3 regions of the Photobacterium sp. S4TG1 genome follow, and region 2 is predicted to be linked to each of the others. Evidence: predicted binding sites of a transcription regulator. Region 2 holds the regulator's gene; each other region holds the start of a gene.

Region 1 (2,282 bases), on a different contig from region 2:
TTGGTATAACTGCGTTTATTGATCCCAGAATTAGCAATTAAAGCTTCAAGATCTGCTTGATGCTGACGCCACAACACTTTTACCTCATCAATACGCACAATGTTTTGCTGATGTAATTGCGCTAACGATTCAGTCATCGCCACCACTGACAATCGTACCGGTGCACCAGTTAAACTATTGCCAATTTCTTTTAATAATGCCGTGGGTGATGACCAAATATCACGAACTTCATGGGCCAGAGCTGGCGGTAAATGATAAAAATTACTGCGCCAATAGTCCGCTACGACAAGGTTTTTAAGCTGACTTTCATCGGTCACAAATTCATTATTAAATCGACTGCCCGATTCAAACGCATTTTGAGTGAGCATGCGCTGACAAAAACCATGGATGGTATAAATCGCCGCTTCATCCATCTGTCGTTCTGCTTGCAATAAAAGAGTTGCCGCTAATTTATGATCTGAGAATTCATTTAATAACGGCTCAATAACAGGATCACGGCTAATGCCGCGACTAAAAGCTAATCGCGCATCATGGATACGAGCACGAATACGATCGCGTAATTCTGCGGTGGCAGCCTCCGTGAAAGTCACCACCAAAATTTGATCCACGGTCAGCTGCTGTTGATGCCGAGTATCCTCACTGCCATGCGCTAATAATAACCGTAAATACAAACTTGCAATGGTAAATGTCTTACCTGTTCCTGCTGATGCTTCGATCAAGCGCGTACCATGTAATGGAAACGTCATTGGTTGCAGAATATTTGTTAGTACTTCAGTTGTCATTGTGTCACTCATCCCATGGTTGCAATATCTAACAACAGCACTAGCCTGATAGTTTTCAATTTCAGTAATTTAGCTCGTTATTATGTGACCCAACACTTATAAGTAAATATTGGCACCTAATATTCTGTTGTGTTCCTATATTGTGAGAACTTACTCACGGTTTATACGACGGTGGTTAGTTAGTATCAGCGCCAGAAACTTGGTCACCTCTGGGCCTGTGGCCGCACAGCAAACACCCTACAACTAACAATGATTTGCTGGCGGCCACACTACTTCACTACCGCGTTATTCTGGCTTAATTTCTTTACTGTTCACCACTACCGCTTGCAGTACCAATGCCGCTAATTGATTTGCTTCTTGTGCCACATCGTCATTCCATTGTGGCCATACTCGCTGAATGTAATTATCACTGCCTTCTCCTGCAAACAAGTAACCATCGTTAAAGCATTCTGCCATTTTTGTTAGGGCTTTCTGTTCGGTTTCTTCATCACTCTTCCAACTACCATCACGGCCGATATGGGCTTGTATCGCAGCCATCGCAGTTTTAGGAAAATACGCTAAGGGTTGATTTAAACCTTGGTAATACAGTTCAAGTAATTGCTGTAAATAAGCCAGTGCTTGCGGCGCTTCAATCGTTTGTAATTCAAACTGCTTATCTGTACCAATAATATGGGTAACCTGTTGAGTTTCAGGCACCGATATAGCCAAACACAAATGATCAAGCCAAGCGGTAAGAAGATCTTGCGGGCGAATTTTGCCAGTACGATAACGTAAAAGACCTGACTGATAACGCTTTTTTAGCCAGCCTTGTAAAACAACTTTATGCTCTGCTACTTGCAGTGTAATGGCCACTTCTTGATCTGCTAATGGCGCATGAATCAATGGTTCAATCACTTCAGTTAAGTTTGTCACCGCCTGGCGGCTAGCCGCTAAATCCAAATCGCCAAATGCTGCAACAGGTAAATTACCCGCAGCACGCTGCTCTGCTGCAAACTGATTATAAATGACATCAGGATCGGTATTTTTCAGTTTGGCATCTAATAATAATTCCAATAACTGATCACGAATCACATAGCTTTCTAAACCGTTAAGCACAAACGGCTCATCGTCTTCTAGTAACCCCATTGGCGCTTCAAAATACACTTTAAGACGACGGTTAAAGAAATAGCGTACCGGTAAACGCCAAAAGCGCTGCAATTCCGCAAGATCTAAAATCATATTGTGATCATCTGCCATTGGTTCAGCCGCAAGTGCATTAAGCTGAAATGGCGCACTTGCCTGACCATCACGGTTAGCCGCAGGTAACCACTCAACCGCAAAACTGGCATCATCACCAATAAATGCATTAGGACTAAACGGTACTAATGGATGATGTTGAACTAACTGTTGTTTGATATTGTTTGCAGAAATATCAACAGCGAGCGGTTGATCGCCTGCACAGCAATAGCCTTGTTGGCAATACTCCACCAATTCACTAACCAAAACAGACGGTACTTTAGG
Region 2 (2,282 bases):
GTGGTTTTTATGAATTTGCTAAACGCTATCCTCAAGCGAATGGCGAATTATATGAAGGGTTTGTTGTTGATTCTGCAAATAAAATATTTGAAAGTACGGATCGCTAGTATATTTCGATGTGCCGTTGTATTTGCCGTAAAGACCGTCGATAGGCAAATTAACATAATACAGTGCTTAGCATATAAGCACTGTCATAAGGCTAGTTATCTAATGGTGAAGCCCAAACACCTGATTCATCTGCAGGGCAGCGACGTAACCCTGTTTGTTGTTCGAGATAACAGCGGCTATCACTAAACCCTGTCATTTCAATCGTCGTGGGTTGAGTGGTTAATACGCCAGGTACCGTGGTGAAACTATTCGCAGAAAAGCGTTCAATATCCATATTGGCCATCATTGATTTAATATCCGTTTGTGAGCAAAATGTAACACAAATGGGTGTTATTACAAATTAAATTTTAACAGTAATACTGACGCTGCCAATGATTGTTTTATGGAGGTAATTTTGGAAATGCAGAGAAAAAAAAAACCGCAGGTATAAGCTGCGGTTTCATCGGTGATCACGGTATCGCTATAATAATTAGCGTGTGCCGTAAACCACAATAGTTTTACCATGAGCAGAAATAAGATTTTGCTCTTCTAGCATTTTAAGAATACGGCCGACTGTTTCACGAGAACAACCTACGATCTGACCAATTTCTTGACGAGTGATCTTAATTTGCATGCCATCAGGGTGTGTCATTGCATCCGGTTGTTTTGCAAGATTCAATAATGTCTGTGCAATACGACCTGTAACATCAAGGAATGCAAGATCACCAACTTTTTGACTTGTCACTTGTAGACGACATGCCATTTGAGCAGATAAACGCATTAGAATATCTGGGTTAACTTGAATTAATTGACGGAATTTTTTAAATGAAATTTCTGCAACTTCACAAGGGCTTTTTGCGCGAACCCAAGCTGTACGTTCTTGGTCTTCTTCGAACAAGCCGAGTTCACCAATAAAGTCGCCCTGGTTTAGGTAAGAAAGAATCATTTCCTTACCTTCTTCATCCTTGATTAATACAGCAACAGAACCCTTCACGATGTAGTACAAAGTTTCTGCTTTTTCACCTGCGTGAATTAACGTGCTCTTTGATGGATATTTGTGAATGTGACAATGGGAAAGAAACCACTCTAAAGTTGGATCTGTTTGCGGTTTACCTGGAACCATATTACTAACTTCCTCTGCATATGTTGCCCAACAATATGTTCTGTAAAGATAACTCGACAAAACTGTGTGTTGGCAGGGTTTATTCACTCAGCTGATGGGCTGCGAGCTAACTTAAACTGGTTTAGAGTGTATCCTTTTTTTGGGGCTTTTTCTTGATATTGATCTCGATGACCCGCTCATTTATGAGAGATAAGTGTGCACATGATCACATCGTTGTGACTTAGTTACCAAAAGCGCTGTTTCAAAGTGGTTTTACTCTCTAATTCTAGCAATAGAAATATGCAACACAATTAGCATTAGGCGAAATAAATAACGTTTACATCGATGGAATTATCAACAAAAATAAGCTCAACTTTTAAATAATATAGCTAAAGGATATAAAAATGCAGTCACGTGTGAAATGGGTAGAAAACATGACTTTTGTTGGCCAATCAGCTTCAGGTCACAGTGTTGTTTTAGATGGTAACGGTGGTGAAAAAGCCCCAAGCCCAATGGAGTTGGTACTGATGGCTACGGGAGGTTGTAGTTCTGTGGATGTCGTTAGTGGTTTACAGGATTTACAGCAGCAGATCACGGCTTGTGAAGTAAATCTTTCTGCTGAGCGTCGTGAGCAAGCACCACGAATTTTCACTCATGCAAACTTACACTTTATTGTTACTGGTCATGATTTAAGTAGTGAGTTAGTGAGCAAAGTGGTGGCTGACTCGCTTGAAAAATACTGTTCAGTTTGTTTAATGCTGGGGCAGGGTGTTGAAATGAGTCACAGCTATGAAATTGTTGTGGCATAGTTCGCCCACGATGACGGTTGCTGATATTAGTAACCGTTTATTAATATCGCTGGTTGTAGTGTTTACTCATGCTATTTTCCCATTTTCAATAAGTTGTTCAAGCAACGGTCGCATAATCAGCTCCATCGCAAAACTCATTTTTCCCCCAGGAACGACAAGAGTGTTGTGACGTGACATAAAGGAACCTTGAATCATCGCTAGGAGATGTGGAAAGTCAACATTCTTTAAGCCTCGAAAACGGATCACAACAAAGCTTTCATCTAAACTTGGAATACCTTTGGCAC
Region 3 (2,282 bases), on a different contig from region 2:
GCGAGCCCAGCCGTGAGCATCCATGCTGCTCCTTTCAAAGGATTGTGTGTTTGAGACATTGTCATTGGCTTCTAATAATAGGTGGCGAGATAATACGCTTTTGATGTTTGATAGCCAACATTGATCAAGTTTAGACAATAAAAAACCGCCAGTGAGGCGGTCTTTTTAGAATATTCAAATCAATTGCCGACTTAATAAGCAACATATGTTAGTTGAATATCAGGATTCAGTGCTTCTAATAATGCTTGTGTACGTGCAAGTTGACTAATTTTACTTTCTGCACTTTCTACCAGTGCCGCTTCTGCAATTTCAGACAATGAATAGTTAGACATATTCATATTGATTAATGCCACTTGCAGTGGAGGTAAACTTGGGTTGAATGCGGCATTTTCCGCATACATACCTTCAAAGATACGGCCATCCTGTGCTTTTAATGCAACACCACTGAAGTTCTTTGAGTAAGGAGCATGAGAACGGTTAGCGGCATTACAGGCGCTAGTCGCAAGCTCTGAACTTTCTTCAATACGAATGCCATTATCAAAATCACTCAATAGACCATCTTTAACCCCTAAATCGAGTGGCCCAAATGAATCCGGTAAGTACTGCTGTAGAGTCATTGGTTCGCGTTGTGGCAGTTGAATCATCATGTCGTTAGCTGATGTTAATTCATTCATAAACTGACGACAGTGACCGCAAGGGCTGTAGTTAATAGTGACATCTTTAATGCCAACTTCACCCTTGATCCATGCGTGGCTAATGGCAGATTGTTCAGCGTGAATAGTACAAGCCATGCTTGCGTTTTCAAATTCCATATTAGCACCAAAATATAAGCGGCCTGATGTGCCACGTACAATTGCACCAACATAGAAATTAGAAATAGGGACTACAGCATAAGAAGCAGCAAGAGGAAGGAGGGCCAAGCGAAGTTCAGTATCGGTCAGTTGTGTTGCTGATAATAAACATTCGAATTGCTCAGGACTGATCGTTGAGTCGAAATTTGAATCTTCGATAATAGGCTTTAAAGCTGACGCCAATTCAGCAGGTAATAAGCTTAATGCTTTTATAACACGTGCGTACATTGGGTGTTACTCCTTCATTGTTTATGGCAAAACATTCTATGTGAATCACAATGAGTTAGAAGTGATCTTGATCACATTGTTTGTTTTGCTATTACACCTATTACATTACTGAGAGTGGCGTCACACTTGTTTCTGCAACAAAGCATACAATATTTCAATGGCTTATCAACAATTGAACGTTTTGTGCACTTTGTGTTCAGCTGTGTTATTGCTGATCAAGCATGTCCAAAAAGACGTAATAATAGAGGAAACATCAGTGGGGCTAGTAAAGTGGTCATAATACCGCAAATAACCAAAGCTAAAGAACTAAACGCACCTTCTTGATAGTTTTCTTCCACCGCTTTTGCTGTGCCTAATGCATGTGAAACCGTACCAATCGATAACCCTTTCGCCAGTGGATGTTTCACTCGAAATAACTTCATAATTGGGTAGCCTAATACCGCACCAAATAACCCCACAATAATCACCATTGCAGAGGTGATAGCAGGGATCCCTCCAATTTGTTGAGAAGCCGCCATCGCAAGAGGGGTGGTAATAGATTTAGGTAAGATACTTGCTGCAAGTTGAGCATCCGCACCCATTGAAAAAGCAATTGCAGTACCAAAGGTCATTGATAACACGCTACCGACAAAACAAGAGGTTAAAATGGTTTTCCACTTACTGCGAATAAGCCCAATTTGTTGATATAGCGGGAAAGCTAATGCAACAACGGCAGGCCCTAATAAATAGTTAATCACTTCATTTTGTGCAAAATAGGTCTGATAAGGTACTTCCAACCATTTTAAGGCCAAAATCATAATAATAAGCGTGATCAAAAGAGGGTTGAAAAAAGGATTTTTAATTTTCATTGCTAAATAACGTGCAACATAAAAGCAGACTAAGGTTGCCACCAACCAAATCATGACTGTTTCTCCTTATGGTGTACCGCTAGGCCAATAACAATTAATACAATAATGGTGCTGCCAAGGGTACTTGCAAAAATGATCGCAGCGTTATTTTCAATGACACCTAAATAATTCATTAAACCGACACCAACAGGCACAAACAATAATGCCATGTGCTTAATTAATAAATTACAGGTACTTTCAACCCACTCTGCACGACAAATGCCAGTGACCAGAGCAATAAAAAGAATAAATAAGCCGATGATACTGCCAGGAACCGGTAATCCAGACCAGTGCTGAATGCCTTGTCCTAAAAAGA

Evidence for each region. The regulator CRP, encoded in region 2, controls carbon source genes, mostly activating them, when cyclic AMP is high. The targets are predictions, from matches to a motif close to TGTGANNNNNNTCACA.
Region 1: the regulator CRP is predicted to act here: its motif matches at 926-941, upstream of recB (exodeoxyribonuclease V subunit beta).
Region 3: the regulator CRP is predicted to act here: its motif matches at 1,189-1,204, upstream of cdd (cytidine deaminase).

Annotation. Positions count from the first base shown of each region.
Region 1 is NZ_JAYXUH010000019.1:64,321-66,602, forward strand. It holds gene recB (exodeoxyribonuclease V subunit beta) at 1-782, opposite strand, end outside; gene recC (exodeoxyribonuclease V subunit gamma) at 1,068-2,282, opposite strand, start outside.
Region 2 is NZ_JAYXUH010000008.1:144,773-147,054, forward strand. It holds gene VXS03_RS11670 (DUF1338 domain-containing protein) at 1-107, shown strand, start outside; gene VXS03_RS11675 (hypothetical protein) at 200-394, opposite strand; gene crp (cAMP-activated global transcriptional regulator CRP) at 578-1,210, opposite strand; gene VXS03_RS11685 (OsmC family protein) at 1,594-1,998, shown strand; gene VXS03_RS11690 (phosphoribulokinase) at 2,065-2,282, opposite strand, start outside.
Region 3 is NZ_JAYXUH010000004.1:50,724-53,005, reverse strand. It holds gene VXS03_RS07190 (DMT family transporter) at 1-59, opposite strand, end outside; gene cdd (cytidine deaminase) at 192-1,079, opposite strand; gene VXS03_RS07180 (CidB/LrgB family autolysis modulator) at 1,295-1,981, opposite strand; gene VXS03_RS07175 (CidA/LrgA family protein) at 1,978-2,282, opposite strand, start outside.